DNA from 3 places in the Pantoea trifolii genome. Region 3 is predicted to be linked to each of the others. Evidence: predicted binding sites of a transcription regulator. Region 3 holds the regulator's gene; each other region holds the start of a gene.

What was found. The regulator CRP, encoded in region 3, controls carbon source genes, mostly activating them, when cyclic AMP is high. The targets are predictions, from matches to a motif close to ATGTGANNNNNNTCACAT.
Region 1: the regulator CRP is predicted to act here: its motif matches at 4,968-4,985, upstream of yrbN (protein YrbN).
Region 2: the regulator CRP is predicted to act here: its motif matches at 8,019-8,036, upstream of NQH49_RS03870 (CdaR family transcriptional regulator).

The regions. Positions count from the first base shown of each region.
Region 1 covers NZ_JANIET010000001.1:592,956-603,535, reverse strand. Annotated here, with positions in the region: gene NQH49_RS02665 (luciferase-like monooxygenase) at 48-1,058, shown strand; gene NQH49_RS02660 (AraC family transcriptional regulator) at 1,062-1,979, opposite strand; gene NQH49_RS02655 (SDR family NAD(P)-dependent oxidoreductase) at 2,163-2,909, shown strand; gene NQH49_RS02650 (DEAD/DEAH family ATP-dependent RNA helicase) at 2,978-4,888, opposite strand; gene yrbN (protein YrbN) at 4,905-4,961, opposite strand; gene nlpI (lipoprotein NlpI) at 5,066-5,950, opposite strand; gene pnp (polyribonucleotide nucleotidyltransferase) at 6,080-8,218, opposite strand; gene rpsO (30S ribosomal protein S15) at 8,528-8,797, opposite strand; gene truB (tRNA pseudouridine(55) synthase TruB) at 8,931-9,875, opposite strand; gene rbfA (30S ribosome-binding factor RbfA) at 9,875-10,282, opposite strand; gene infB (translation initiation factor IF-2) at 10,349-10,580, opposite strand, start outside.
Region 2 covers NZ_JANIET010000001.1:862,679-873,258, forward strand. Annotated here, with positions in the region: gene fhuB (Fe(3+)-hydroxamate ABC transporter permease FhuB) at 1-1,018, shown strand, start outside; gene hemL (glutamate-1-semialdehyde 2,1-aminomutase) at 1,050-2,330, opposite strand; gene erpA (iron-sulfur cluster insertion protein ErpA) at 2,531-2,878, shown strand; gene NQH49_RS03845 (hypothetical protein) at 2,913-3,164, opposite strand; gene btuF (vitamin B12 ABC transporter substrate-binding protein BtuF) at 3,273-4,082, opposite strand; gene mtnN (5'-methylthioadenosine/S-adenosylhomocysteine nucleosidase) at 4,075-4,773, opposite strand; gene dgt (dGTPase) at 4,871-6,364, shown strand; gene degP (serine endoprotease DegP) at 6,501-7,949, shown strand; gene NQH49_RS03870 (CdaR family transcriptional regulator) at 8,133-9,290, shown strand; gene NQH49_RS03875 (alginate lyase family protein) at 9,290-10,519, shown strand; gene NQH49_RS03880 (DUF3461 family protein) at 10,561-10,580, opposite strand, start outside.
Region 3 covers NZ_JANIET010000001.1:3,837,834-3,848,413, reverse strand. Annotated here, with positions in the region: gene NQH49_RS17950 (cytosine deaminase) at 1-621, shown strand, start outside; gene tsgA (MFS transporter TsgA) at 655-1,833, opposite strand; gene ppiA (peptidylprolyl isomerase A) at 2,096-2,668, shown strand; gene NQH49_RS17935 (YhfG family protein) at 2,767-2,937, shown strand; gene NQH49_RS17930 (putative adenosine monophosphate-protein transferase Fic) at 2,927-3,520, shown strand; gene NQH49_RS17925 (aminodeoxychorismate synthase component II) at 3,562-4,137, shown strand; gene argD (bifunctional acetylornithine/succinyldiaminopimelate transaminase) at 4,225-5,445, shown strand; gene NQH49_RS17915 (YccS/YhfK family putative transporter) at 5,442-7,520, opposite strand; gene crp (cAMP-activated global transcriptional regulator CRP) at 7,579-8,211, opposite strand; gene NQH49_RS17905 (OsmC family protein) at 8,516-8,920, shown strand; gene NQH49_RS17900 (phosphoribulokinase) at 8,972-9,841, opposite strand; gene NQH49_RS17895 (YheU family protein) at 9,903-10,121, opposite strand; gene NQH49_RS17890 (hydrolase) at 10,124-10,580, opposite strand, start outside.

The DNA.
Region 1 (10,580 bases), 3.2 Mb from region 3:
AGCGCAGGTCTGACTAAACACCTGCGCCATCCCTATTTGGAGTGCCCATGTCTGAGAAAAAAACTGTTCGCCTGTCCGTGTTGGATCTGGCGCCTATTCCACAAGGTTCCGCTGCACGCGATGCGTTCCATAATTCGCTGGCACTGGCTCGTCAATCTGAAGCGCTGGGTTTCCACCGCTACTGGCTGGCTGAACACCATAATATGACGGGGATTGCCAGCGCCGCGACCTCAGTACTGATCGGCTATTTAGCCGCCAATACCGAAACGCTGCGCCTTGGCTCAGGCGGCATCATGCTACCCAACCACGCGCCGCTGGTGATCGCCGAACAGTTTGGTACCCTCGAATCACTCTATCCTGGCCGTATCGATTTGGGACTGGGCCGCGCGCCCGGTTCGGACCAACGCACCATGCTGGCGTTGCGTCGTCATCTTTCCAGCGCCCAGGCAGATAACTTCCCGGAAGATGTTTCTGAACTGATTCGCTGGTTTGACGCCGAAGAGGGTGAACATCCGCCAGTACAACCGGTTCCAGGTTTAGGATTGAAAATTCCAGTGTGGCTGCTCGGTTCCAGCCTGTATAGCGCGCAATTGGCCGCTCAGCTTGGTTTGCCGTTTGCGTTTGCCTCGCATTTCGCGCCCGATTTGCTGTTCCAGGCGCTGCATATTTATCGTGAGAAATTCAAACCTTCGGCGCGTCTGGCGAAGCCGTATGCGATGGTGTGCGTCAATGTGGTGGCGGCCGATAGCGAGCGTGATGCGCGCTTCCTGTTCACCTCGATGCAGCAGCAGTTTATTAATCTGCGTCGCGGCAAGCCGGGTCCGCTGCCCGCGCCGGTGGAGAACATGGATAATCTATGGTCACCGTCCGAGCAATATGGCGTGCAGCAGGCGCTGAGCATGTCGATTGTCGGCGATAGCGATAAAGTGCGCAGCGGCCTCGCCGCGCTAATGCGTGAAACCCAGGCGGATGAAATTATGGTCAACGGCCAGATTTACGATTCGCAGGCGCGTCTGCGTTCGTTCGCATTGGCGATGGAAGCCGCGCGCACGCTGTAAACCTCATTGCGGTGGGTTTATCCACTCTGCACCCACCGCAATTGTTCGCGCGTCACGCGCCGGTGACTGGCCGTGAAAGCGGCTATATTCGCGACTGAACTGCGAAGCACTTTGATAACCCACCCGATAACCCGCCGTTCCGGCATCCAGCTTCTCAATCAGCATCAAACGCCGCGCCTCGTTGAGCCGCAGCTGCTTTTGATACTGCATCGGCGTCATCGCCGTTACCGCTTTAAAGTGATGATGCAGCGATGAAATACTCATCCCCACGCTGCTCGCCAGATGATCCATTTTCAATGGATGATGAAAGTTTTCCCGTAGCCAGCGTGCGGCACGCGCCACTTTGTTGCCCGGCCGCTCCGTCAACGCCATGTTGAGAATGCGCGGTCCTTCTGGCCCGGTCAGCAGACGATAGAAAATCTCCTGCTCAATTAACGGTGCCAGCGCGGCAATGTCCTGCGGGTGATCCAGCAACTCCACCAAACGCATCACTGCATCCACCAACGGCGGCGCAACTTTATGCACGGCGATACCGCGCTCGCTAACCGACGTAGTCGCGAGGTGATGGTGCGGAAAGTGTTCCAGATAACGCATCAGACGCGTTTCATTAATGGTGATGCCTACGCCAAGATTTGGCTTCTCTGGCGTCGCCATGACCACGCAGGATTGCACCGGCATATCGAGCGTCACCAGCAGCAAATCGCCCGGCCCGTAATGCATCACTTCATCGCCCATGCGCAGCGCTTTTTGCCCCTGCGCGATCAGAGCAAAGCTGGCCCAGGTCGCCACATGCGCCAAACTGGTGGGCTGAGAACTGCGGCCGAAAGAGAGAAAATCGATCGGGCAATAGTGACGACCATCCTGCGGCGCATGGCGGGCAATAATTGCCACCAACTGCTGCCATTGTTCCTGATGAATCATGCGTTCTGCGCTCCGCGATAAGAAATCACTGAGTGGATATTCTCGCTTGTCGCTGGCGTTGCGCCTAGTCCTTGAGCAGCAGATTTGCAGGATCGTGCAAGAAGCTTGCAGGATTGCGCTACCACCCGATTGTATGGACAGCGCATGCTTTATCTTCCCCGAAATCTCAGGTGGAGAGACACGATGAAAACACTTGAAGGCAAAATTGCGCTGGTGACGGGCGCTTCGAAAGGCATTGGTGCCGCCATCGCCATGACTTTCGCGGCGGCCGGTGCTCGGGTGGTGGTGAATTATCTTCAGGACGAAGTGGGTGCGGCGGATGTAGTGACCGACATTCAGGCGCTGGGTAGCGACGCCATCGCCGTCCAGGCTGATATCTCACGCGAGGCCGATGTGCAGCGCCTGTTCGCTAGCAGCATTGAGCAGTTTGGCACACCCGATATTGTGGTGAATAACGCCGGCATTTTTCACCACGGTGACTTTGCTGACCTTAGCATCAACGAAATGCAGCAGCAGCTGAATGTGAATCTGCTGGGCACCTTGCTGGTGTGTCAGCAGGCGGCAAAACATTTCCCCGCGCGTGGCGGTTCCATCATCAACCTAAGCGCCTTAAATAGCCAACGCAGCACGCCCGGTTCGGTGCTGTGGGCGGCAACCAAAGGCGCGATCGATACCTTGACGCAGGGCCTCGCACGGGAGCTAGGCCCACGCAATATTCGCGTCAATGCGTTAGCACCCGGCATTATTTTGACTGAAGGTTTGCTGGCGGCGAAGAAGATGCATCCGGAGTTGAAAGCACAGCTAATTGCCGCAACGCCACTAGGGCGCTTTGGCTTGCCGGAAGATGTGGCGCAAGTCGCGCTATTTTTAGCGTCGGAAGAGGCGGCATATGTTAGCGGTGAACGCGTGCTGATTGCCGGCGGCGTGTAAAATTTACTTTCCACAGGCATAAAAAAAGGGACGCATCAGCGTCCCTTTTTACTTTTAGCGTTTAACGCTTATGCGTCACGACGACGTGGTGCAGCTGCGCCTTCTGGACGCGGGCCACGACCACCTTCACGGCTGAAGCGTCCGCCTTCGCGGCCACCTTCACGACGTTCGGAGAAGCGACGTGGAGCGCCTTCGCCACGTGGAGCACCATCACCGCGCGGTGCGCCATTGCCACGACGTTCGCCGCCAGCAGATGGACGACGTTCGCTACGCTCGTGCACCGGTGCATCACCCATCAACTGCATATTCATCGGCTTGTTCAGAATACGCGTACGCGTGAAGTGCTGCAGTACTTCGCCCGGCATGCCTTTCGGCAGCTCGATAGTTGAGTGAGTACCGAACAGCTTGATGTTACCGATGTAACGGCTGCTGATATCGCCTTCGTTAGCGATCGCGCCAACGATGTGACGAACTTCAACACCATCATCACGGCCTACTTCAATGCGGTACAGCTGCATTTCGCCAACGTCACGACGTTCACGACGTGGACGATCGCCATCGCGGCTGTCACGGCTTTCGCGTGGACCACGAGAATCACGTGAATCGCGACGCTCACCACGGTCAGGACGATCGCTGAACTCACGACGCGCTGGACGCGGTGCTTCTGGTGGCAGAATCAGTGGACGTTCGCCCTGAGCCATTTTCAGCAGTGCTGCGGCCAGAGTTTCGATATCCAGATCTTCGCCCGGCTGCATTTTGCTCAGCAGTGCGCGGTACTGGTCCAGATCGCTGCTTTCCAGCTGCTGCTGTACTTTAGCCGCGAACTTAGCCAGACGACGCTCACCCAGCAGTTCTGCGTTCGGCAGTTCAACTTCTGGAATGGTCAGCTTCATGGTTCGTTCGATGTTGCGCAGCAGACGACGCTCGCGGTTCTCAACGAACAGCAGCGCGCGACCAGCACGACCTGCACGGCCGGTACGACCGATACGGTGAACGTAAGACTCAGCATCCATTGGGATATCAAAGTTTACTACCAGGCTGATGCGCTCAACGTCCAGACCACGTGCTGCAACGTCAGTCGCGATCAGGATGTCGAGACGACCATCTTTCAAACGCTCCAACGTCTGCTCACGCAGTGCCTGGTTCATGTCACCATTCAGTGCTGCGCTGTTATAACCGCTGCGCTCCAGCGCTTCGGCCACTTCCAGCGTGGCATTTTTGGTACGCACGAAGATGATGGCTGCATCGAAATCTTCTGCTTCCAGGAAGCGAACCAGCGCATCAGTTTTACGGCCGTAAGCGGTCCAGTAAGACTGAGAAATGTCTGGGCGCGTAGTCATGCTTGACTGGATGCGAACTTCCTGTGGATCTTTCATGAAGCGCTTGGTAATACGACGAATCGCTTCTGGCATGGTTGCTGAGAACAGCGCGGTCTGATGACCGTCTGGAATCTGCGCCATGATGGTTTCAACGTCTTCGATGAAGCCCATACGCAGCATTTCATCAGCTTCGTCCAGCACCAGACCGCGCAGGTTAGACAGATCTAACGTGCCACGCTTCAGGTGATCCAGCAGACGACCAGGCGTACCCACAACAACTTGTGGTCCCTGACGCAGTGCGCGCAGCTGTACGTCATAACGTTGGCCGCCGTACAGGGCTACAACGTTGATACCACGCATGTGTTTAGAGAATTCTGTGACGGCTTCAGCAACCTGCACCGCCAATTCGCGGGTAGGTGCCAGCACCAAAATTTGCGGTGCTTTAACAGTAGGATCAATGTTGTTTAGCAGCGGCAGTGAGAAAGCCGCAGTTTTACCACTACCGGTCTGCGCCATACCCAACACGTCACGGCCAGCCAGCAGGTGAGGAATACACTCAGCCTGGATTGGAGAAGGCTTAACATAGCCCATACCGTTCAGTGATTCGAGGATGTCGGCGTTCAGGCCAAGGTCAGCAAAAGTGGTTTGAATATCAGTCATGTAGTACACGTGCCTCTTAGATTGCGGCGGCCAGTCTACATAACTCGTCGTGAAAACTTTCAGTCATTTTCATCAAAAAGTGTGAACCGGCTCAAATTAGAAGTTTTGACGAACAGAAAAGCCCTCATCTCTGAAGATGATGACTTTACAGGTATTCAGGCAATAAAAGTTCGTCAGCTATTGCTGGTCAGATTCTGATAAATCGTCTTGTGTCTGGCCGAGTTGCGCCAGTTCCAACAATGCGTATCGGTGCTCAACAAAGTTGTTTACGTTGTTGGCCACCGCCAGTTTGAACAACGCTTTCGCGTCGTCCTTCTCCCCCAGACTTAGGTAGTACTTACCTAAATAGAAGTTGGTTTCACTGAGATGTTCAGCGAGCGAGGTGTTATCCGTTGCGTCCGCCTTGAGACGTTCCATCAGCGTTTTTTCACTGATGTCGCCAAGGTAGAACTCGACAATATTCCATCCCCATTGATCGCGAACCGCTTTGTCATGACGCTGTCTCAGCGTAACTTTTGCCTTGTCGGCATCCATATCGCTTTCAACGAGATAGAGCCAAAGGCTGCGGAATGGATCGTTAGGATCGTCTTGATAAAACGCCAGCAGATCATCTTGCGCTAACTTGTATCGACCGCCGTAATAGAGGGCGATACCACGGTTTAAATGCGCATAGTTGTAAGTTGGATCAAGCTCAAGTACAGAATCAAACGCTTCATAGGCAGCATCAAAGTTGCCTGCCTGCGTTAAGTATATACCGAGATAATTAAATACCTCAGGCATATCTGGTCTTATAGACAGCGCTTGCGAAAAATCGTTCCGCGCTAGTGCCCTCAGACCCAAACTATCATACAACACTCCGCGCTCATATAATAGCTGTGCGCGTTCATCATCGGTCAGGGCACGACTGGCAAGAATTTGTTCCATGCGCGCCAGGATCACCTCTTGCTGCAGTGTGGGCTGCAAAGGTACTGCCAGAACTTCGTTCTTACGCCAATTGGAGTTGCTGCATCCTGCCAGCGTGATAGCTGTCGCAACAAAACACCAGCGCAAAAAAGGCTTCATTTCCCACTCCCGAATACAAACATTGGGACAACCATCCTGTCATCCTCCTGCTGTGCACAAGGATTCCCGCCCTCGCGATGATCTAAACACCTCTCCCCGCAAAGCAGGGAGAGGTAAATCGGTAAACGCTTACTCGGCGTCAGATGCATCAGATGCAGCGGTAGCAACTTCTTCCGCTGGTTTCTGCTCTGTCGCTTCTTTGATGCTCAGACGTACACGGCCCTGACGGTCAACTTCCATTACTTTCACTGGAACTTCCTGACCCATCTGCAGATAGTCAGTCACTTTCTCTACGCGCTTATCGGCGATCTGAGAAATGTGAACCAAACCTTCTTTACCGCCGCCGATTGCCACGAAGGCACCGAAATCAACGATACGTGTCACCTTACCTGAGTAAATGCGGCCAACTTCGATCTCAGCAGTAATCTCTTCAATACGACGAATGGCTTCTTTAGCTTTCAGGCTATCAGTTGCAGCGATCTTCACGGTGCCGTCATCTTCGATTTCGATGGTGGTGCCAGTTTCTTCGGTCAGCGCACGGATAACCGAGCCGCCTTTACCGATGACATCTTTGATCTTGTCTGAACTGATTTTGATAGTGTAAATGCGCGGCGCGAATTCAGAGATTTCCTGACGCGGCGTGCTGATTGCCTGCTCCATCACGCTCAGGATATGCAGACGCGCACCTTTAGCTTGGTTCAGAGCAACCTGCATGATTTCGCGGGTGATGCCTTCGATTTTGATATCCATCTGCAGCGCAGTAATACCATCGCGGCTACCTGCTACTTTAAAGTCCATGTCGCCGAGGTGATCTTCGTCACCCAGAATGTCAGACAGAACCACAAAGTTGTCGGCTTCTTTAACCAGACCCATCGCAATACCGGCTACGGCTGCTTTGATTGGTACGCCAGCATCCATCAGTGCCAGAGATGCACCGCACACGGAAGCCATTGAAGAAGAACCGTTAGATTCGGTGATTTCTGAAACCACACGCACGGTGTATGGGAAATCAGCTTGCTTAGGCATTACTGCCAGCACGCCACGCTTCGCCAGACGACCGTGACCAATCTCACGGCGCTTCGGTGAGCCAACCATACCGGTTTCGCCCACGCAGTACGGAGGGAAGTTGTAGTGGAACAGGAAGCTATCAGTACGCTCGCCCATCAACTCATCCAGATTCTGCGCATCACGTGCGGTACCCAGTGTTGCGGTAACCAGCGCCTGCGTTTCACCACGGGTAAACAGCGAAGAACCGTGTGTGCGTGGCAGTACGCCAGTGCGCACGTCCAGACCACGAATCATATCTTTCTCACGGCCATCAATACGCGGTTCGCCACGGATGATGCGGCTACGAACAACGCTCTTCTCAAGGTCGTGTACGATGTCAGCGATATCGCCAGCATCCAGTGTTTCATCTTCAGCCTGCAGTGCCGCGATGGTCGCGTCTTTCACTGCGCCAACCTGAGTGTAACGCTCTTGCTTATCAGTGATGCGATAGGCATCGCTGATGCCCGCTTCTGCCAGTGCAGTAACGCGTGCGATCAGTGCATCGTTAGTTGGCAGTGGCTGCCAATCCCAACGTGGTTTACCGGCTTCGGCAACCAGCGCATTGATGTTTTCGATAACGATCTGCTGCTGATCGTGGCCATATACTACAGCGCCCAGCATCTGCTCTTCAGTCAGGATGTCAGCTTCTGATTCCACCATCAGCACCGCGTTCTGGGTACCGGCAACAACCAGGTTCAGACGTGATTCGTTGATTTCATCAGCAGTTGGGTTTAGCACGTACTGGTCATTGATATAACCGACGCGCGCTGCGCCGATTGGACCATTGAACGGCAGGCCAGACAGAGCCAATGCAGCAGATGCACCGATCATCGCAACGATGTCTGGGTTAACCTGTGGGTTAACAGAAACCACGGTCGCAATAACCTGAACTTCGTTAATGAAGCCTTCCGGGAACAGCGGACGAACTGGACGGTCAATCAGGCGTGAGATCAGGGTTTCGCCTTCGCTTGGACGGCCTTCACGACGGAAGAAGCTACCCGGGATACGACCAGCAGCGTAAGTACGCTCCTGATAGTTAACCGTCAGCGGGAAGAAATCCTGACCTGGTTTCGTTTTTTTCTGGCCAACAACGGTAACGAATACAGCAGTGTCATCCATGCTCACCATTACTGCAGCGGTAGCCTGGCGCGCCATCATGCCGGTTTCCAGCGTGACGGTATGCTGACCATATTGGAATTTGCGTACGATCGGGTTCAGCAAAATTTAAGTCCTTAAATTCAGGGGCGCAGCCCATTCTGGCGCGCCGGGGATTACCGATCTTCAGTTGCATCCTCGCGACTAATGACAACCTTAACCGCCCATGCGGTAAAGCCTCTCATTAGCCGCGCGAACCTCTGCAAGCAAAGATCACTCTCTGCAACAATACATGAGTTTGGTCCGGATTGCTGCGGATTGCTCGAAAAAAGGGGCCATAAAGGCCCCCTTTTCGCGAAACTCGCACAAATCTGATCGTCAGATGCGTTTTTTTGCATAGTGCATGCGCTACACCCTTGATCAGATTCTTCAGACTTAGCGACGCAGACCCAGGCTTTCGATCAGACCGGTGTAGCGAGCAACGTCTTTACGCTTCAGGTAGTCCAGCAGCTTACGACGCTGAGATACCATGCGCAGCAGACCGCGACGGCTGTGGTGATCTTTCTTGTGCTCAGAGAAGTGACCCTGCAGGTGGTTAATCTGAGCAGTCAGCAGAGCAACCTGAACTTCAGTTGAACCGCTGTCGTTGGTACCACGACCGTATTTAGCAACGATCTCTGCTTTAGCTTCTACGCTTAGAGACATAATAAACTCCAGTAAATAATGAATGTATGGGTGCCGATCTCTAATTCAGCAGCCCGCTTTTAAAGCCGCGCCATTCTACTCTTCGCCTGATAGCAACGCAAATGCGCCGTTAGGTCAAATGCGAGAGGATTGATTACGCAGGAAATTCTACCACCAGACGACGCGGCGCCACGCGCCCATCCTCGGCAATTTCGGCCATACCAATGAATTTGTGCTCATCACCTTCAGTCACGCGCACCAATCCTTGTTCCGGCGCATCCGCCACCTGAACCGGCATACCCTGTTTGAAATACGCCGCCACCGCGGGCAGCAAATTCACAATCGGGAACTCTTCTGCCGGGCTGTCCATCGGCAGCAATAGCGCATCAAGCGCGCTGTAATCTGGCGTTTCCGCCATGTTGACGGTAGCCGCCACGTCCTGCAGCTGCTCGAGCGTCACCATTCTTTCGATCGGATAACGCGCCACTTGCAGACGACGCAGCATGATAACGTGCGCACCGCAGCCAAGCCGCTCACCGAGATCATCGATGATAGTGCGGATGTAAGTGCCTTTAGAGACGTGAATCTCCAACTCCAGCTCATCCCCTTCCCAGCGAATAAACTGCAGCTCAAACACTTTGATCGGGCGCGCTTCACGCGGCACGGTAATGCCTTCACGAGCGTACTCGTACAGTTTGCGTCCCTGATACTTCAGCGCGGAGAACATGGTCGGCACCTGCATGGTGTCGCCACGAAAATAATCCAGCGCCGCGTCCAGTGCCGCCTGATCAAAAGTAATCGCACGGGTTTCAACAATATTGCCGTCGGCATCAGACGTATCGGTGCGTTCACCCAGGCGAGCAATGACGCGATAGCGCTTGTCAGAATCGAGCAGATACTGCGAAAACTTGGTGGCTTCGCCGAGGCAAACCGGCAGCATGCCGGTCGCCAGCGGATCGAGGGCACCGGTGTGGCCCGCTTTGTTCGCATTGAACAGACGTTTTACTTTCTGCAGCACATCATTGGAAGATGCGCCTTGATGCTTATCCAACAGAAACACACCGTGGACGTCGCGACCGCGACGACGAGGACGACTCATTAGTCCTCCTTGTCATCTTCCGCCGGGCTATCGCCACGGCGCTCAACATCGCTCTTAATGACGTTGCTGACCAGGTTCGACATGCGCATACCTTCGATCAGCGAGTTGTCGTAGAAGAAGGTCAGCTCCGGCACGATACGCAAGCGCATCGCTTTGCCTACCAGCGTACGGATATAGCCAGAAGCTTCTTTCAGCGCCTTCAGGCCGTTTTGTACCGCTTCTTCATCTTTGTCATTCAAAAAGGTCACAAACACCTTGGCATAGGCGAGATCGCGCGACACTTCGACGCCCGACACTGTCACCATCATACCGAGACGTGGATCTTTAATTTCGCGCTGCAGGATGATTGCAATCTCTTTCTGCAACTCCTGAGAAACGCGTTGTGGGCGGCCAAATTCTTTTGCCATTATTTCTTTCTCCCAAATAATTCGGGAGGCCAGAGGCCTCCCAAATTGCAACACATCAAATGATGATCAATCGATGGTGCGTTTAATTTCAATCACTTCGAACACTTCGATCATATCGCCAACGCGAACGTCGTTGTAGTTCTTCACGCCGATACCACATTCCATGCCGTTACGAACTTCGTTAACGTCATCTTTGAAGCGGCGCAGAGATTCCAGCTCGCCTTCATAGATAACCACGTTGTCACGCAGAACGCGGATTGGGTTGTGACGTTTGATGTTACCTTCGGTGACCATACAG
Region 2 (10,580 bases), 3.0 Mb from region 3:
GCTGTTGCCGCGCTTGCGTACCGGATCGGTGCCACCGGCGCTCAATCAGGGCGATAGCGTGCCGGCTGAGCGGCAGAACGTCTTGCGCTGGTGCCTGATTGGATTGCTGATTCTGGGCGTGTTCAGCTGGGTTGGCATTACCTTTGGTCGTGATGCGCAGGGCTTTACGTGGGTGGGCGGCGATATGCTGCATCAACTGCTGCCGTGGCGCGCACCGCGCGTATTGGCCGCGCTGATTGTCGGCATGATGCTCGGCGTGGCAGGTGCGCTGATCCAGCGTCTCACCGGCAATCCGATGGCGAGCCCTGAAGTGCTGGGCATCAGCTCGGGTGCGGCGTGTGGCGTGGTGGTGATGATGTTCTTTGTGCCGGGGGATGCGGTAGCCTGGCTGTTGCCTGCCGGTGCGCTGGGTGCGGCATTGACGCTGATGATTATTATGCTGGTGGCGAGTCGCGGCGGCTTCTCGCCAGAACGCATGTTGCTGGCGGGCATGGCGCTCAACAGCGCGTTCGTCACTATTTTGATGGTGCTGCTGGCCAGCGGCGATCCGCGCATGGGCGGCTTGCTGAGCTGGATTTCCGGTTCAACCTACAACATCAATATGCAGCAAGCGGTGCAAAGCGCGGTGGTGGGTTTGGTGCTGATTGCGCTGGCACCGCTGGCGAGTCGCTGGCTAACGTTGTTGCCACTCGGCAGCGCCACTGCGCGTTCAGCGGGTATGGCGTTGACCACCTCGCGCCTTAGCTTGCTGTTGCTGGCTGCGGCATTGACCGCCACGGCCACGTTAACTATTGGGCCGCTGAGCTTTATTGGGCTGATGGCGCCGCATATCGTGCGCATGCTTGGGTTCCGCCGTGCGTTACCGCAGGTGTTGATGGCCGGTTTGTTGGGCGGCGGTTTGATGATTTTCGCCGACTGGTGCGGCAGGATGCTGGCGTTCCCGGATCAAATTCCAGCCGGGTTGATGGCGACCTTCTTTGGTGCGCCGTATTTTATTTGGCTGTTGCGGCGGGCATAGCAGAAGGGCGCCATGTGGCGCCCTTCTTATTTTACAGTTTCGCGAAGCTGCGTCGTGCGGCATCGATGGTGCGCTGAATATCTTCTTTACTGTGCGCCAGCGACATAAAGCCGGCTTCGAAAGCGGATGGCGCGAGGTAAACGCCTTCTTCCAGCATCAGGTGGAAGAAACGCTTGAAGCGTTCCACATCACACTGAGTCACGTCCTGATAGCAGGTGACTTCATCGGCGTCGGTGAAGAAAATCCCGAACATGCCGCCAACGTGGTTGATCACCAGCGGAATGTTTTCGGCCTTCGCCGCGTCCAGCAAGCCTTGCGCTAACTGCGTGGTCAGATCGGTCAGTGTGCTGTGCGTACCCGGCTGCGCAATCTGCGACAGACATGCAAAGCCCGCCGCCATGGCAATCGGGTTACCGGACAAGGTACCCGCCTGATAAACCGGACCGGTTGGCGCCAGCGCATCCATCACCTCGCGACGACCACCAAAAGCACCAACCGGCATGCCGCCACCGATGATTTTACCGAGGCAGGTCAGGTCTGGCGTCACGTCGTAATAGGCCTGAGCACCGCCCAGCGCGACACGGAAGCCGGTCATCACTTCGTCGATGATCAGCAGGGCGCCGAATTCGTCACACAGCGCACGCAGGCCCGGCAGGAAGTCTGGCTGCGGTGGAATGCAGTTCATGTTGCCCGCGACCGGCTCAACGATGATGCAGGCGATATCCTCAGGATATTGCTCGAAAGCCGCACGCACGGTGCTGAGATCGTTGTAGGTGCAGGTCAGCGTGTGTTTAGCGAAATCGGCCGGTACGCCCGGCGAGTTTGGCTGTCCCAGCGTCAGCGCGCCGGAGCCAGCTTTTACCAGCAGGCAATCGGCATGGCCGTGATAGCAGCCCTCGAACTTGATGATTTTGTCGCGATGGGTGAAGCCGCGCGCCAGGCGAATGGCGCTCATGGTGGCTTCGGTGCCAGAGTTAACCATGCGCACCATGTCCATGCTTGGCACCAGCTCGCACACCAGCTCGGCCATTTTCACTTCCATCTCGGTCGGCGCGCCGAAGCTCAGACCGCGCGCGGCGGCTTCAATTACCGCGTTACGGATGTTGGCGTTGTTGTGACCCAGCACCATCGGGCCCCACGAACCGACATAATCGATATAGCCTTTGCCGTCGGCGTCATACAGATACGCACCGTCAGCGCGTTCGATGAACAGCGGCACACCGCCCACACCGGTAAATGCACGTACCGGGGAGTTCACACCGCCGGGGATCAGGCGTTGCGCTGCGGCATACAGGTTTTCTGACTTACTCATTGTTCTGCTCCTGCTGTTCGGGAAAAAATCTGGCGCCATTCTACGGGAATAACGGCTTGCGCTAAAGTTTAGGGTATATACTTTCCTGCGCAGGCGGCGGCACGCAGTGTCAAGCTTGAGACTTGATTGCACTGGACGGCTGGCAGATAATAGCGAAATTAAGGTCGTTTTCTGACCTCGACGTTTACCCGGAGTAAAAGATGAGTGACGACTTAGCAGCGCTGCCTTTGCAATTCACTGATGCAGCAGCAAAAAAAGTGAAAAACCTGATTTCTGATGAAGAGAATCCCGCGCTGAAATTGCGCGTCTATATTACCGGCGGCGGTTGCAGCGGTTTCCAGTATGGCTTCACCTTTGACGATCAAATGAATGACGGCGACATGACCATCGAGAAACAAGGTGTGGCGCTGGTGGTGGATCCGATGAGCCTGCAATATCTGGTGGGCGGTTCCGTGGATTACACCGAAGGCCTGGAAGGTTCACGTTTTATCGTGACCAACCCGAATGCCAAAACCACCTGCGGTTGTGGTTCTTCCTTCAGCATCTAATACTGCTCTGGCTGCCGTTCTGGTAGCCAGATTCTTACCACTCTATTGTCACTAAACGCGCGGATTCACGGCGCGTGGCATCGCGTTTTAACACACGTTCGGTAATGCGCGGCTGCGCGCTGAAGTGGCGTCCACAATCCACGGTGGGCAGAGTGTGTTCATTCTGGCGTGAGATATCGCAACGCGAGAATAACGTTAAGGTGACGGCGATAGAGCCGGTCGACGTGGCCGCACTCAGTGGTGCAGCGATCACGAGCCCTATGGCCAGCAGCAGTGCTCTGGTCATGAATAGTTCCTGGTGAAGACAAAATTGTGCTAAGCGCTAAAAATGGGCACAGAGCATACGTGGCCGCTGCGCCTTGTATTATGATTTACGACAATTTCTGCCGGATCTTTAATCTTTAATGGTGCTTTTTTTCGACGGATGTAAATCTGCACACAGCTGTTTCGCTGCCAGCAGCATGCGAGGCCCCGGACGGCTCAGCCAGTCGTCATTGATGGCGATCACCGGCACATCCAGCTGCGGCTGCCAGAATTTGGTAATGCTGGCGGCGTGTGCGGCGTTACCACCGATGACAATCGCCTGCGGATGGCGCATCAGCACCTGTTCACGGCTCACCTGCGGCCAACTGACGCTGCTATCGGCAAAAATATTCCTGCCGCCGCACAGCTCAATCATTTGGTTTTGCATGGTGTTACGCGCAGCAGTAAACAGCGGTTGCTGACCAAACTGCAAAAACAGCGCGATCGGCGTACTTTGCTGATACTGCTTGCGCAGCGCCGCTTCCTGCGCGCGTAATGCCTGCGCCGCATCAACCGCTTGCTGCGGCTGCGGACTCCAGCGCTGTAACGCCGCCAGCGCATCGATCATTTGATCAATGGTTTGCGGATCGATCCACTCAACCTTTATCCCGAAACGCTGCAGCTGTTCGATTTGCCGCTGCGGATTACCGCCACGCCACGCCAGCACCACATCCGGTTTGAGCTGCAGAATGCGTTCCACTTTGATGCCTTGCCAGTTCGCGACCTGCTCCAGCGCGTTGGCCTGCGCGGGATAATCAGAGAAGGCGCTGACGGCCAGCGGCGTAATGCCTGCGGCGAAGGCCAGTTCGGTCAGATGGGGCGAAAGCGTAATAACGCGCGGCGCGGCGGCGAACAGGCTGTTGCACAGCAGCAACAGCCCGAGCAGCAGGATTTTAGCCACGCGCCAGCTGAACCAGCAGGTTTTCTACCATCAGCGAAGACTGTTTTGCCGCAACGCTTAGGAACTCGTCGAAGCTGAGGTGTGATTCCTGATCGGCGACGTCAGAAATCGCGCGCACCACCACAAACGGCACCTTGAACTGATGGCAAACGTGACCAATCGCGGTCGCTTCCATCTCCACCGCGATCGCCTGCGGGAATGTGGTGCGGATGCGCGTCAGCGGTGCCGCGCCGTTGATAAACGCATCGCCGCTCACGACCAAACCGCGCACCGCGTTGAGGTCGAGCTGCTTGATAACCCGCTCAGCGGCGACAATCAGCTTGTCATCTGCCACGAAAGCCGCGGGGCAGCCGGCCATCTGGCCGGGCTCGTAGCCGAAGGCGGTGACGTCGGCGTCGTGATAGCGCACTTCATCGGACACCACGATATCGCCCACTTTCAGCGTTGACGCTAATCCGCCAGCGGAACCGGTGTTGATCACCACATCCGGTTTGCACAGCTCGAGCAACAAGGTGGTGCCGAGCGCGGCAGCCACTTTACCGATGCCTGATTTCAGCAGCGCCACTTCAACACCATTCAGCGTGCCGGTGTAAATTTCGCAGCCGGCCAGCGTCAGTGTCTGGCGGTTTTCGATTTTGTCACGCAGCAGAGTAACTTCCTGCTCCATCGCGCCAATAATGCCTACTTTCATAAGAATCTCGCTAATTTAATGGATGTAACCCGCAAAAGTGAGGCATAGTCTAACATGGCTGATTGAGGAAGAATTCACGAAAAAATAAGGGGTAATTATGGCGGCGATTAATTTCAGGAAGAAGATCAGTTTCACCCGCCCTTATACCAGCCGCAAAGATCCCGAAGGGGAATACTTTATTACCCGCCACTTTGAAAGCGATCGCGGACGTATTATTAACTCCGCCGCTATTCGTCGTCTGCAACAGAAAACCCAGGTATTCCCGCTGGAGCGCAACGCGGCGGTGCGTTCACGTTTAACGCACTCGCTCGAAGTGCAGCAAACCGGGCGCTATATCACCAAAGAGATTCTGCAAGCGCTGAAAACGCAGGGCGGCGGGCTGGCGAATTATGGGCTGGATGAGTTTGAAGGTGCCTTCGAAAGCCTGATTGAGATGGCCTGTTTGCTGCACGATGTTGGCAATCCGCCGTTTGGTCACTTTGGTGAGGCGGCGATCAATGACTGGTTCGACGATAATCTGCCTGCCGAGCTGGTCGATCCGCTGGTGGCGGGCGTTGCCGATGAATCAGAGCGATCTGCTTTTGACCAGTTAAATGCAATGATTCGTCAAGATTTATGCCATTTCGAAGGCAACGCTCAGGCGATTCGTTTGGTGCACACGCTGCTGCAACTCAATCTCAGCTATGCGCAGGTCGCCTGTATTTTGAAATATACCGCGCCCGCATGGTGGCAAGGCGATAAACCGGCTGAATTTAGCGTATTAATGAAAAAACCGGGCTTCTATTTATCTGAGCGTGAATATGTGGCTGAGTTACGCGAGGCAACAAATATAAAAGAGCACCATCGTTTTCCGCTCACCTGGATAATGGAAGCTGCAGACGATATCTCTTATTGCATTGCCGATCTGGATGACGCCGTAGAAAAAGACATCTTCCATGTTGAAACGCTGTATAAGCATTTACTCGAAGCTTGGGGTACGGTAAAAACCGGCGATGTTTTCAGCCGCACCATCGGCGATGCCTGGAAAGAGGCTAATCAGAAAAAACGCCGCAGTATCAGCGATCAATTCTTTATGTCGCTGCGGGTTAACGTGCAAAACGTGCTGGTTAGCCATGCGGTTAAGCGTTTCATCGACAACTTGCCGGCTATTTTCGAAGGCGATTTTAATCACGCCTTACTGGAAGATGATGGCGAAGAAGGACGCTTGCTGAAACTGTTCAAAACGGTGGCGCGTCAGCAGGTATTTAATCATCCGGAAGTTGAACAACTGGAATTGCAGGGTTATCGGGTGATTAAAGGTCTGCTCGAAATATATCAGTCATTGCTGCTGCTGGATTACGAGCAATTTACCACCTTGATGAACGAGGATTTTCTGGCAAAGCATCCGATTGAAACTCGGCTGTTTCATAAGCTTTCCGGTAAACATCGCAAAGCCTATCAGCAACACATGCGTTCATTAATTGTTGAGCATAAATATCAACGCCTGTTGTGGGAACGTTATTATCGTGCGCGTTTAATTCAGGACTACATTAGCGGGATGACGGACAATTATGCCTGGGATGAATATCGTCGATTAATGGCGGTTGAATAAGCGCAGAATTGTAAAGACGAAGAACAATTTTTTACCTTTGCCTAAAACTTTATTAGGAACTTCGCGCTAAAAACTTAATCTCACCATCACGACCACAGCAATGGTCTGGCCGTAATTCTTAGAGAGACACAGATAAATGAAAAAAAACACAATTATGCTGGCGTTGGCGCTGAGTTTCGGCGCGACGGCGTTGAGCCCTGTGAGTGTATTTGCCGCAGAGACCGCTTCTTCTTCCAGCCAGCAGTTGCCAAGCCTGGCACCGATGCTGGAAAAAGTGATGCCGTCCGTGGTGAGTATCAGCGTGGAAGGCACGACGACGGTTAAAACACCGCGCATGCCACAGCAGTTCCAGCAGTTCTTTGGTGATAATTCTCCGTTCTGTCAGGACGGTTCACCGTTCCAGAGTTCGCCAATGTGCCAAAATGGCGCGGGCGGCGGCGGCGGCGGCGGGGATGGCGGTGCTAACGCGCAGAAACAGCAGTTCCGTGCGCTCGGTTCCGGCGTGGTGATTAACGCGGATAAAGGCTATGTGGTGACCAACAACCACGTGGTGGATAACGCTACCAAAATTCAGGTTCAGCTCAGCGATGGCCGTCGTTACGACGCCAAAGTGATCGGTAAAGATCCGCAGTCAGATATCGCGCTGATTCAGCTGCAGGATGCGAAAAACCTCACCGCAATCAAAATTGCCGATTCTGACAACCTGCGCGTCGGTGATTACACCGTGGCGATCGGTAACCCGTATGGCCTCGGCGAAACCGTGACCTCGGGGATTGTTTCAGCGCTGGGCCGTAGCGGTCTAAACGTTGAAAACTATGAAAACTTCATCCAGACCGATGCGGCGATCAACCGGGGTAACTCCGGCGGCGCGCTGGTTAACCTTAACGGTGAGCTGATCGGGATTAACACCGCGATTCTGGCACCGGACGGCGGTAACATCGGTATCGGCTTTGCGATCCCAAGTTCAATGGTGAAAAACCTGACCGCGCAGATGGTTGAATACGGCCAGGTGAAACGCGGCGAGCTGGGCATTATGGGCACCGAGCTGAACTCCGAGCTGGCGAAAGCGATGAAAGTCGATGCGCAGCGCGGCGCCTTTGTTAGCCAGGTGCTGCCGAACTCCGCTGCGGCGAAAGCCGGCGTGAAAGCCGGCGACGTGGTGGTTTCAATGAACGGTAAAGCGCTAACCAGCTTCGCGGCGCTGCGTGCGGAAGTCGGCTCGCTGCCGGTCGGCACCAAGCTGCAGCTGGGTCTGCTGCGCGAAGGTAAACCGGTGAATGTCACGGTTGAACTGCAACAGAGCTCGCAGGATAAAGTGCAGTCCGCCACTATTTACACCGGCATTGAAGGTGCCGATCTCAGCAATATCGATACAAATGGCCAGAAAGGCGTGCGTGTCGATAGCGTGAAGCCGGGCAGCGCAGCGGCGCGTATCGGTCTGAAGAAAGGTGACGTGATTCTGGGCGTGAACCAGCAAGCCGTGGCTAACCTTGGCGAGCTGCGTAAAGTGCTTGATACTAAACCTTCGGTGCTGGCACTGAACGTACAGCGCGGTGACAGCAGCCTTTATCTGCTGATGCAGTAAGTTTCAGGTTGTTGAAACAGGCGAGCCTCGGCTCGCCTTTTTTGTGTCTGTGCAAATGTCCGGTACTGAATGTGACGCTTACCGCAAATCCCGCATAATCCCCACGGCTATGTGCAGTTGCACAATGTCAGCGCCGTAACGGATGCGTATTCTGTCTGTTCGTCCTTATCTCCGGAGTGTTTGATGGCCACCTATCATCTCGATGCGCGACTGGCTCAGGATATTGTTGCCCGTACCATGCAAATTATTGATAGCAATGTCAACGTGATGGATGCGCGTGGTCGCATCATCGGCAGTGGCGATCGTGAACGCATTGGCGAATTGCACGAAGGCGCGCTGCTGGTGCTGTCACAAGGCCGCGTGGTGGACATCGACGAAGCGGTGGCAAAACATCTGCACGGCGTACGTCCCGGCATCAATTTGCCGCTGCGTATTGATGGCGACATCGTCGGCGTGATCGGTTTGACCGGCCAGCCAGCAACGCTGCGTCACTATGGCGAGCTGGTGTGTATGACCGCTGAAATGATGCTGGAGCAGGCGCGTTTGCTGCATATGCTGGCGCAGGACAGCCGCTTGCGTGAAGAGCTGGTGCTGAATCTGGTGCGCAGTGAAACTTTATCGCCAGCGCTGAGCGAATGGGCGCAGCGGCTCGGCATCGATCTCAATCAACCGCGCGTGGTAGCGGTGGTGGAAGTGGACAGCGGCCAGCTTGGCGTTGATAGTGCCATGTCCGAGCTGCAGCAGTTGCAAACGCTGCTGACCACGCCGGAGCGTGACAACCTGATTGCGATTGTTTCACTCACCGAAATGGTGGTGCTGAAACCGGCACTGAATGCGCATGGCCGCTACGATCAGGACGATCATCGCCGCCGCGTGGATCAACTGCTGCAACGCATGAAAGAGAGCGGACAGGTGCGGATGCGTATCGCGCTCGGCAACTACTTTACCGGTCCCGGCAGCATCGCACGTTCGTACCGTACCGCGCGCACCACCATGATGGTGGGCAAACAGCGCATGCCGGAACAGCGCAGCTATTTTTATCAGGATCTGGTGCTGCCGGTGCTGCTCGACAGTTTACGCGGCGGCTGGCAGGCCAACGAACTGGCGCGCCCGCTGGCGAAGCTGAAAAGTATGGATAACAATGGCTTGCTGCGACGCACGTTGGTGGCGTGGTTCAGTCATAACGTACAACCGAGCGCTACGGCGCGCGCGCTGTTTATTCACCGCAACACGCTGGAGTATCGCCTCAATCGTATTTCCGAGCTTACCGGGCTCGATTTGGGCAACTTTGACGATCGTTTGCTGCTGTATGTGGCGCTCCAACTGGATGAGCAAAGCTAATGAGGAACCTGTGGATTACGCTGTTGTGGCTGTATAGCGCGCTAGGTGTGGCTAGCGATCCGGCTTTCCTCTCTATAAACGATCTTCAGCGGGTTAAGCAGCAGTTGGCACAACATCAAACTGCGCCGCCCACGCTCGATGCCTGGCATCAGTTAAAGCAGCAGGCGGATAACGCGCTGAAGCACCCCAATCCCAGTGTCACTGACAAAGGAATGCTGCCACCGAGCGGCTCGAAGCAGGATTATTTAAGCCTGAGCGCCTATTGGTGGCCGGATGCCAGCAGCGCCGACGGCTTGCCGTGGCAGCGTCGCGACGGTGTAGTGAATCCCGCCAGTAAGAATGATCAAAGTGATGGCGTGCGGCTGGCGCGCTTTACCGCTGATTTTCAAGCACTGACGCTGGCATGGTATTTCTCTGGCGATCAACGTTATGCCGATAAAGCGCTGGCGATGATGCGCCACTGGTTTATCGATCCCACCAGCCGCATGCATCCGAATCTAAACTTTGCGCAGGGTATTCCGGGCCGATCCGCAGGTCGCCATGATGGCGTGCTGGATGGACGCTACTTTGCCACGCGCGTGGTGGATGCGCTAACTTTGCTGCGTAATGCGCCGGGTTGGCAGCCAGCCGATCAGCAGGCGATGCAGTTATGGTTTAGCGAGTATCTGCACTGGCTGCGGCACAATCCGTTAGCGCTGCAAGAAGCGGCGGCGGCGAATAATCATGGCAGTTGGTACTGCACGCAGGTGGCGGGAATTGCGTGGTATCTGGGCGATCGTGAGACGGTTAAAGCGATGGTGGAATTGGCGCGCAGTAAAATTGCGCTGCAAATCCGTGCCGATGGCAGCCAGCCAGCAGAGTTAGCGCGCACACGCTCCTTCCATTACAGCTACTTCAATCTGCAGGCGCTGACGGCATTGGCGCACTTGGCCGGTAAAGCAGGATTGGGTGATTTGTGGCATAGCAGGCAACAGCAAAGCGGTTCGTTGCTGGATGCGCTGGACATGATGGCGCCGTACAGCGATGCCAGTAAAGTCTGGCCGTGGAAAAACCGCGATCGGGTGAGCCAACGCATCATTCCCTTGCTTTCAATGGCCGACAACAGTTTGCAGCAGCCGCGTTATCAGCAGTGGATCAGGCAGACGCATTGGAAAGATCAAAACAGCGGGGCGGTGATGCAGGCACAGCGCGATACCTGGCTGCTTTCGCTGCCTTATCAGCAGCCATAAAAAAGGCCAGCATTCGCTGGCCTTTTTTCAAATGCGAACCATTATTTATTGCGGGTCAGCT
Region 3 (10,580 bases):
GAGCAGTCGCGCTTTGTGGAAACCGTGGCGGCGCTGGCGCACCGTGATGGCAACGGTGAGCGCGTCACCGCCAGTCATACCACGGCGATGCACTCCTACAACAATGCCTATACGTCGCGGCTGTTCCGTCTGCTCAAGCTTTCTAACATCAACTTTGTTGCCAATCCGCTGGTGAATATCCATCTGCAAGGGCGCTTTGATAGCTATCCAAAACGTCGTGGCATCACGCGAGTGAAAGAGCTGCTGGAAGCAAACATCAACGTCTGTTTCGGGCACGATGATGTGTTCGATCCCTGGTATCCGCTCGGCACTGCCAGCATGTTGCAGGTGCTGCATATGGGATTGCATGTTTGCCAGTTGATGGGCTACGAGCAGATTAATAATGGCTTGCAGCTGATCACCACGAACAGCGCCAAGACCATGCAGCTGGCGAATTACGGTATTGAGGCAGGTAATGATGCCAGTTTGATTATTCTGCCGGCGGAGAGTGGATTTGATGCGGTGCGGCGGCAGGTGCCGGTACGTTATTCAGTGCGTAAAGGCGTGTTGGTGGCAGCGACGCAGCCCGCCAGCAGCGAGATCTATTTAGCGGAAAAAGAAGCGGTAACCTTCAAACGCTGAGGAGCAGGGCGGACCGAGGTCCGCCCATCAAACTTAGTGCGTTACGTGGCCGTGCTGGCGATGTTTGGTCACAAAGCCGAGCAGAACACACATCACAAACACCACGGCGTACAAACCGTTAGCGGTAGAGAGCGCGGCATGTGCGCCACCTTGTGCCACGATTGGGCCGGTCACCACGAACGTCAGCATGGTGCCGACGGTGCCGCAGGTCAGGATGAAGTTCACCAGCTTCGGTGAAGAGACCTTGGTTTGCAGCGATCCCAGCGTGATGATGGTGGTGTAAATCGCGCTTGAGCTGAAGCCCAGCGTCATGATGATCCAGTGCAGCATGCTGGCGTCTTTAGAGGTGACAAACCAGTACATCAAACCGGTTGCCAGCGCGGCCAGCACCATCAGGATGCGTTGCAGATCGAAGAAGCGCAGCACGAAGCTGAACACCCACATGCCGACCATGTACGCGGTCCAGAAGTTACCCACCAGCTGACCGGCAGCGGCGATATCCATGCCCATCGATTTGGTGGCGTATTCGGGCACCCATGAAATAAAGCCGAGCTGGCCGAGGATGTAGCACAGCGCCGCAATCGACAGGAACAGCACGCCGATGCCCCATTTCTCTTTCTCAACGCCTGGCTTAGCGGCTTCGCTTTTCAGTACCGGGAACTCAATGAACAGCGTCAGCACAAAGATGGCGACATAAATGATACCGATGCAGGCGTACACCCAATACCACGGCAGCGCGCGCGCCAGCAGAATACCGGCGATGATCGGGAAGATGGTGCCCGCCATGCTGAAGAACGAATCGGTAAACAGCAGACGTGCGCCACGCTGACGGCCATCGTACAGATGAGTGATCAGGAAAGTACCGATCGACATGGTGATGCCGCTCACCACGCCGAGAATGAACATGCACAGCGAGAAAACGGTGAGATCGTGGCTGGTCATCAGACCCGCAACGGCGAGAATCATCAGCACAAAACCAAAGATCAGCTGGCGCTTCAACGGCACTATCACCATCAGCCAGGCGTTCAGGAACACCGACACTAAAATGCCCGCATTAAGGAATGTGAAGGTGTTGCTCATTTCTGAAATAGGGCGCTGGAAATACTGCGCGATATTGTCCAGCACCATACCGGTAACAATCACCAGTGCGCCAGTGAGCGCATAGGAGAAATAGCTAATCCAGGTAAGGCCAATGCGATTACGGTTTGTCATGTTCTGAACCTGTTAAGCGCCGAGATTGGCAAAAAGTGTCATGAATTGTAAGTGTTGCTGTGATCTTAATAAACAACGAGTGTAACAAGGCGGAAATATTTCATTGAGAGTGTGATTTTCGTCACGCAAATGATTGCGTGGCGGCAAAAGTATGACAATAGCAACATCCGCGTAAATATCGGTAAAACGCTGGCTCTTGGATCACATGCTCTTTACAATCAATCTCGTTTTTGAGCTAGCTCTCCATGGTAAGGAATCTTTCATGCTTAAACGTACTTTGACAGCGGCGGTTGCCCTGTTAGCGCTCTCTTCTGTATCTTCTGCCGCGCTTGCCGCAAAAGGGGATCCACATGTGCTGCTCACCACCTCTGCGGGCAATATTGAACTCGAGCTTAACAACCAGAAAGCCCCGGTTTCGGTGAAAAACTTCGTTGATTACGTCAACAATGGTTTTTACAACAACACCATTTTCCACCGCGTGATCCCTGGTTTTATGATTCAGGGCGGCGGTTTCACTACCGATATGCAGCAGAAGCAAACGGTAGCGCCGATCAAGAACGAAGCCGACAACGGCTTGCGTAATCTGCGCGGCACCATTTCGATGGCGCGTACCGCAGATAAAGATAGCGCCACCAGCCAGTTCTTCCTCAACGTAGCCGACAACGCCTTCCTCGATCACGGTCAGCGTGATTTCGGTTATGCGGTGTTTGGTAAAGTTGTGAAAGGCCAGGATGTGATCGACAAGATTGCGCAGGTCCCGACTAAAGATGTCGGTCCGTACCAAAATGTGCCGTCAAAACCGATTGTTATCCTCTCCGCCAAAGTCCTGCCTTAATTCTGAAACGCGCCGTTTTTCACTGGCGCGCCATTTGCTCTCCGGCAAAGCAAAAAATTGCTGCTTATACTTAGGGCTCACTGCTTGCCGGAGGCGCTATGACTAGCAAACTCACTGAGAAACAGAAAGCCACTTTGTGGCAGCAGCGCCGTGCTGCGAGCTACCAATCCAGCTGTCGACTGGCCGGATATTCCTATAGTGAAGCTCTTATCGATGCCGAACATGCTGAGGAGCGACTTGAGTCGCTGAGGAGGCAATATGGTGGATAACAGCTTAGCAGTACGCGATCCCTATTTGTGGCACAACGACAATGTGTTGAAGAATCGCCTCGATATTCATGATGAAGCCCAACTGCGTAAAGCGGAACTGGCGTTCAGCGCCGCGCGCCTGGCGACAGTAGAACTTGGCCAGCGCAGCATCGGTTTGCCACGTCTTTGCCATATTCATCGCACGCTGTTTCAGGATCTCTACAGCTGGGCAGGAGAATTGCGCACCATCGATATCTGGCGCGATGAAACGCCGTATTGTCATTGCGAATATATCGAGAAAGAAGGCAATACGCTGATGCAGGCGCTGGAGGAAGAGCGCGGCCTGGCTGACCTTGAGCAGGAAGCGTTCGTGGCGCGTATCGCACATTATTACTGTGAGATCTTCGTGCTGCATCCGTTCCGCGCCGGCAATGGCCGCGCGCAGCGCATCTTCTTCGAACAGTTGGCACTGCATGCCGGTTATCAGCTTTCCTGGGAAACGCTCGAACGCGATGCGTGGCGCGCTGCGATCTCGGCGGGCGTCGCCGGCGATCTGGCACCGCTTACCGCGCAGTTTGCGAAAGTGGTGAGCCCGGCGAACTAAAATAGGTAGAATAGCGCCGCTTTTACTGGCCTGAGGGCGCTATGCTGCTGCTAATCGATAACTACGACTCCTTCACCTGGAATCTCTACCAGTACTTTTGCGAACTGGGCGCGGAGGTGCGCGTGGTGCGTAACGACGCCATTACGCTGGATGAGATGCAAGCGCTGCCGCTGACGCATCTGGTGATTTCGCCGGGTCCGTGTACGCCGGATCAGTCTGGCATCTCGCTCGCGGCGATTCGCCATTTCGCCGGGCACGTGCCGATCCTCGGCGTTTGCCTTGGGCATCAGGCGATTGCACAAGCCTATGGCGCGCAGGTGGTGCGCGCGCGCCAGGTGATGCATGGCAAAACCTCCCTGATCCAGCACACCAACCAAGGTGTGTTTCGCGATCTGAATAATCCGCTGACCGTGACGCGCTATCACTCATTGATTGTGGCGCGCGATACGCTGCCCGCTGAGTTTGAAGTCACCGCGTGGACCCTGCGCGACGGCCAGCCGGATGAGATCATGGGTTTCCGCCATCGCACTTTGCCGCTGGAAGGCGTGCAGTTCCATCCGGAAAGCATCCTCAGTGAGCAAGGGCATCAGCTGCTGGCTAATTTCCTCAACGCGTAACTTATGTTTGCCTTCGTGTGATTTTTTATGCATATTTTGTGATTATATTTTCACATCAGCTCAACAAATAACCCGATGAGGTCGTCAATGGCAGCGGAAAAACTAGCGGTAACCCGGGAAACGTTCGATAACGTTATTTTGCCTGTTTATGCACCTGCGCAGTTTGTGCCGGTAAAAGGTAAAGGCAGCCGAGTGTGGGATCAGCAGGGCAAGGAGTATATCGATTTCTCTGGCGGCATCGCGGTGACTGCATTGGGCCATTGTCATCCGGCGCTGGTGGAAACGCTGAAAACCCAGGGCGAAACCTTGTGGCACACCAGCAACGTGTTCACCAACGAACCAGCGCTGCGTCTGGCGAGTAAATTGATTGCCGCGACCTTTGCCGATCGGGTGTTTTTCGGTAACTCCGGTGCGGAAGCCAACGAAGCAGCATTCAAGCTGGCGCGTTATTACGCCTGCAAAAAACACAGCCCGTTCAAAAGCAAAATTATCGCCTTCCATAACGCCTTCCACGGCCGCACGCTGTTCACCGTGTCGGTTGGCGGCCAGCCGAAATACTCCGATGGCTTCGGTCCAAAACCGGCGGATATCGTGCATGTGCCGTTCAACGATCTCAATGCGGTAAAAGCGGTGATTGATGATCACACCTGCGCCATCGTGGTCGAGCCGATTCAGGGCGAAGGCGGCGTAATGCCGGCCACGCCAGAGTTTATGCAAGGTCTGCGCGCGCTGTGCGATGAACACAATGCGCTGCTGGTGCTGGATGAAGTGCAGAGCGGTATGGGACGTAGCGGCAAACTGTTTGCGTATGAGCATTACGGTATCAAGCCCGATATTATTACCAGCGCGAAAGCGCTGGGCGGCGGTTTCCCGGTGAGCGCGATGTTGACTACCAACGAAATCGCCTCGGTGATGGCGCCGGGCGTTCACGGTACCACTTACGGCGGCAATCCGCTGGCCTGTGCCATCGCTGAAACGGCGCTGGATATCATCAACACGCCAGAAGTACTGGAAGGCGTTGAAGCACGTCGTCAGCAGTTCGTTGAAGCGCTGCAAGCCATCGACAGCAAATTCGCTATCTTCAGCGAGATTCGTGGCAAAGGGCTGCTGATTGGTGCCGCGCTGAAGCCGCAGTTCGCCAGCAAAGCGCGTGACATCCTCAACGCTTCTGCAGCGGAAGGGCTGATGATTCTCACCGCCGGTACCGACGTGATCCGTTTTGTGCCGTCGCTGGTGATTGAACCTACCGATATCGCCGAAGGCATGACGCGTTTCGCCAGCGCGATTGAAAAGGTGCTGGCCGCTTAATCCGCTTTCGGACGTAACACCTTGAGCCAGCGGCCATGATGCGGTCGCTGGCTCCACGCCAGCGAAGAGATGGTGTGCATCACGTTGAGGTGCTGCAAAATCCGCTTCACATGCTGTTCGACAATCGTCACCGGCCCTTCATTGAGATTCTCCGGTGCTTCCAGAATATTGCTGTCGTTGCCCGGCCCATCATACGCCAGTCGCTGCTGACAACGCTGCAGCGCGATTTCACAGGATTGCAGATAACGTTCCGCCAGCTTGGCCGTCAACATGGTGTGCTCACGCGCCAGAATCGTCATGGCGTTAATATGCTCGACGATGAACTGACTGTGCGTAACCCACATGCGCATATCTTTCAGGTATTGCAGATTAAAGCCTGGTTCGCTCGATGCCTGGTTCAATGAGTTGAACAGCGCGTTGTGCGCCTGATTAACCTTCATGCGCTGATAAGCCAGTTTCTCCGGCGACTGTTCCGGGCCTAACAGCATTCGCAGCGCTTCCTGATAGGCTTCCAGCGCATCGTGCGCGTTCTTGCGCAGCAGTCCGCTTTGCCACTGCGGCCACAGCCAAATCATCCCGGCGAAGGCAATCAAACAGCCCATCAAGGTATCCATCATGCGCGGCAGCAGAAACTGTGCGCCGTTGAGCGACAGCAGCTGCAGCGAATACACCGCCGTGACGGTGAAGCCAATCATCGACCAGCCGTAATATTTCCGCGTGATCAGATAACTCGCCAGCGTGATCCCTAGCATAAACAGCAGCGTGATCGATTCCGGCACCGCCAGCTGGAGCGACGCGGCGGCGATCAGCAATCCGGCAAAAGTGCCCAGCGCACGGTGCTGGATGCGCACGCGCGTCGCGCTGTAACCGTTCTGGCTGACGAACATGATGGTCATCAGAATCCAGTAAGGTTTGGGAATGTTGAAGAACAGCGCCAGCGCGCTGCCAAACATCAGCATCACGGCAAAGCGTGCCGCGGTGCGTAACGCGGTGGATTTGAATGACAGATAACTGCGCAGCGCGGGTAACAGCGGCAAACGGCGCTGGCGATCGGCCATCAGGTCACGCGTGTAGAGCGGCTTCTGCGTACGCAACACGCGGGCGATGCGGCTGAAGTGATACAGGCAGAAGTTGCCGACCGGGTTATCCGGATGCTGGCGCGCAATTTTCTCCAACGCGCCGAGCTGTTTCTCCATATGAAAACGGTCTGGCAGCTGATGGTAGAGAATTGCATCCGCCAGCACGCGCAGTCGCGCCGAGATGATTTTGGCGTTCCAGCGAATCACCGCTTCGGCGTGGCTCTCTTCAACCAGCTTCTGCACCTCTTCCGGCTGATGCAAACTCACCGAGATGTGTTCCTGTAAATCCAGCGCCACCTGGAAAGCGCGCGTCAGGCGTTTGTGGCTGTTATCGCGACTGGCCGACAGCATATGCATTTGCTGGTAGCAGGTGGTGATGAGATCGACCGCCTTTTGCTGACGTGCCAGCAACGGTGGCAGCGCTTTTTCCGGATCGGTCAGCTGCGTCAGTAAGGTGTATTTGGCATCGCAGTAATCCGCCAGCTCGCGGAACAGCAGGCTGAGCGACTCGCGCATCGGCTGCTCTTTCCACAGCCAGAACCAGAACCAGTTGAATAAGCCGTACCATAGCGTGCCGCCAATGTAGAGCAGCGGCGGCACCCACATCGGCATGCGTCCAACCAGGCTGAGCGTGAAAATAGCGGCAATCAAAGTCGCGGGCAGCAATCGTGCATGCAGCGGGCCGATTTCGCCGGTCACGCCAATCAGCAGCGGCAACGCCAGCAAAATCAGCGGCAGCGGAACCTGATAAGCGGTGAGGATTTGCATCAGGAAACTGCCGGTGGCAAACAGCGAACCCCCCACAATCAGGCGTTTGAAGAAGCGTTTGTGCGGCGTATCCAGACCCGCCATGTTGCAGCAGGCCGGCACTAATGAGAACAGCAGACCTTTTTGCAGATCGCCAAACAGCCAGCCGAGAGCCACAGGCAGGCACAGCACCAGCGTTTGCCGCAGCGCGTAGTTAACTTCGGGATGATAGATGATTCGACGCCACATCAGCTCATCGCAAATAGAAACGGCGCGATGTTGCCATCACGCCGTGGGTGAGAAGAAATTAGCGGGTGCCGTAAACGACGATGGTTTTACCGTGTGCGGAGATCAGGTTCTGATCTTCCAGCATTTTCAGGATACGACCCACGGTTTCGCGTGAGCAGCCCACGATCTGACCAATCTCCTGACGGGTGATTTTGATTTGCATCCCGTCTGGGTGAGTCATCGCATCTGGTTGTTTGGCCAGATTTAGCAGCGTTTGCGCGATACGTCCGGTGACATCGAGGAAGGCAAGGTTGCCCACTTTCTCAGATGTGACTTGCAGACGACGCGCCATTTGCGACGAAAGTCGCATTAAAATATCCGGGTTTACCTGAATCAGCTGACGGAATTTTTTGTATGAAATTTCAGCCACTTCGCAGGCAGACTTCGCACGTACCCAGGCACTACGTTCCTGGCCTTCTTCGAAAAGACCGAGTTCGCCGATGAAATCTCCCTGATTGAGGTAGGAGAGAATCATCTCTTTGCCTTCTTCATCTTTAATCAGTACCGCTACGGAACCTTTTACGATGTAGTACAGCGTTTCCGCTTTCTCACCCTGATGGATGAGCGTGCTTTTGGATGGATATTTGTGAATATGGCAATGGGACAGGAACCATTCGAGTGTAGGGTCTGTTTGCGGTTTGCCGAGAACCATTCGCTATTATCCTCTGTTGTAATCGTGCCCAAAACACAGGGGGCATTTTTCCCTGTCAGGCGGTTTAATCGTCGAGCGTTTCCAGTAAAGGAAAAATTATTCCGGGTGGACTCTTAAGCTACGCTTTTGATTCTTCCGGCCTTCGTCTGTGATGACGAAAATATTTTCAGCACTGTTTGTAGCACAGCTTTTGCGAGCTGTCTTGTGTTGTCTCGCTTCAGCACAAGGGGGATTACTCTGGATTGCTGTTTGTCAGGTGAAAGCGTACTCTGGCGGCAAAACCGCCGCTTCAGGAGAGAGAATAATGCAGGCACGAGTGAAATGGGTGGAAGGTCTTACCTTTCTCGGAGAATCCTCATCTGGCCATCAGGTATTAATGGACGGTAATTCCGGTGACAAAGCGCCAAGTCCAATGGAGATGGTGCTGATGGCCGCAGGCGGCTGTAGCGCCATTGATGTGGTTTCGATCCTGCAAAAAGGGCGCAGCGATGTGGCCGATTGCGAAGTGAAACTCACCTCAGAACGCCGTGAAGAAGCGCCACGCATTTTTACCACTATCAACCTGCATTTTATTGTCAGCGGCAAAGCATTGAGCGATAAAGCGGTTGCGCGCGCGGTTGATCTGTCGGCGGAAAAATATTGCTCGGTGGCGATCATGCTGGGTAAAGGCGTGGAAATTACCCACAGCTATGAGGTTGTCGAGTTGTAATCGGTCGAAGGGGAGGCATTCATGCCTCCCTTTTCACCGCCCGCACCAAACCTATTCAATCCGCTTCCCTTCAATCAGTCGCTGTACCAGCGGCAGCATAATCAGCTCCATCGCCAATCCCATTTTGCCGCCCGGCACCACCAGCGTATTGATGTGGGAAATAAACGATCCCTGAATCATCGCCAGCAGATAGGGGAACGCGATGCCTTCCAGGCCACGGAAATGAATCACCACGAAGCTTTCGTCGAGCGAGGGAATTTCGCGGGCGGCAAACGGGTTTGAGGTATCAACGGTCGGCACGCGCTGGAAGTTAATGTGGGTGCGCGAGAACTGCGGCGTGATGAAGTTAATGTAATCCTCCATCGAACGTACCACCGAATCCATTACTGCTTCGCGTGAATGGCCGCGCTCGCCGGTGTCACGCACTAGCTTCTGAATCCACTCAAGGTTAACAATCGGCACCACGCCAACCAGCAGATCGACATGCTCCGCCACATTTTGCTGCTGCGTGACCACGCCGCCGTGCAAGCCTTCATAAAACAGCACATCGGTGTTTTCTGGTAGCGGCTGCCACGGCGTGAAAGTGCCCGGTACCTGATTCCACGGCACCGCTTCATCGTAGGTGTGCAGATATTTGCGTGATTCGCCGAGGCCGGTTTGACCGTAATGTTTGAACGTCTGCTCCAGTAGACCGAAATCATTGGCTTCCGGGCCGAAGTAGCTGATGTGGCGACCGAGATCGCGTGCTTTGCGGATCGCCATGTCCATTTCCGGACGCGTGAAGCGATGGAAACTGTCGCCCTCGAGTTCCGCCGCATGCAGGTTCAGCTGCTGGAAAATCTTACGGAAGGCGAGGCTGGTGGTGGTGGTTCCGGCGCCGCTGGAACCGGTGACGGCAATAATTGGATGCCTGGCTGACATAACAGAGCTCCCTGTGAAGTCCGGCGATGAGCATTGTTACCACGAATTGCCGCGGGGTGCATCAGCCGCGAAATTCACCCTTCGGCATAATATTGATCGATTCATGCAGTTCCGACCACACCAGCACCACGTCGCCGCGCTCCAGCTGGCGGCGCACGTCGGCGACTTTTTGCAGCAAACTGCGTTCCTGCTCGCCGTAATCGGTGCCTTCGCGTAACACGAAGGTTTCAATCAGATTTTCCAGCGTCTCCGCTTCGAGTTGTTGCCAGGGAATAATCACTATTACACATCCAGATAAGTTGAGAGCCAGTCGGGCACGCGCTGTTCCAGCCACATTTTCGGTTTAAGCAAGGTGCCGCCGACAAAGCCGACGTGGCCACCTTGCTGCGTCAGCTGATACTGAATGGAGGCTGACAGCTGGTCAGGTTGCGGGATCACGGCATCAGTCATAAAGGGATCATCTTGCGCATGAATGATCAGCAGCGGTTTACGCACGCCAGTGAGCAGCGGCATCGCGCTGGCTTGTTGATAATAGTCGCTGGCGTCAATAAAACCGTGCGCACGTGCCGTTATGGCATCATCGAATTCGCGTAAGCGGCGGAAAGCGCGTAACTGGCTGAGATCGACCGGCAGCGTGCCGGGCCAGGCGTGCAGTTTGCGCGTAGCGTTCTTTTTTAGCCGCGTCAGCAAATAGTGCTGATAGAAGCGCGAAAAGCCAACATCCAATTTGCCGCTGCAC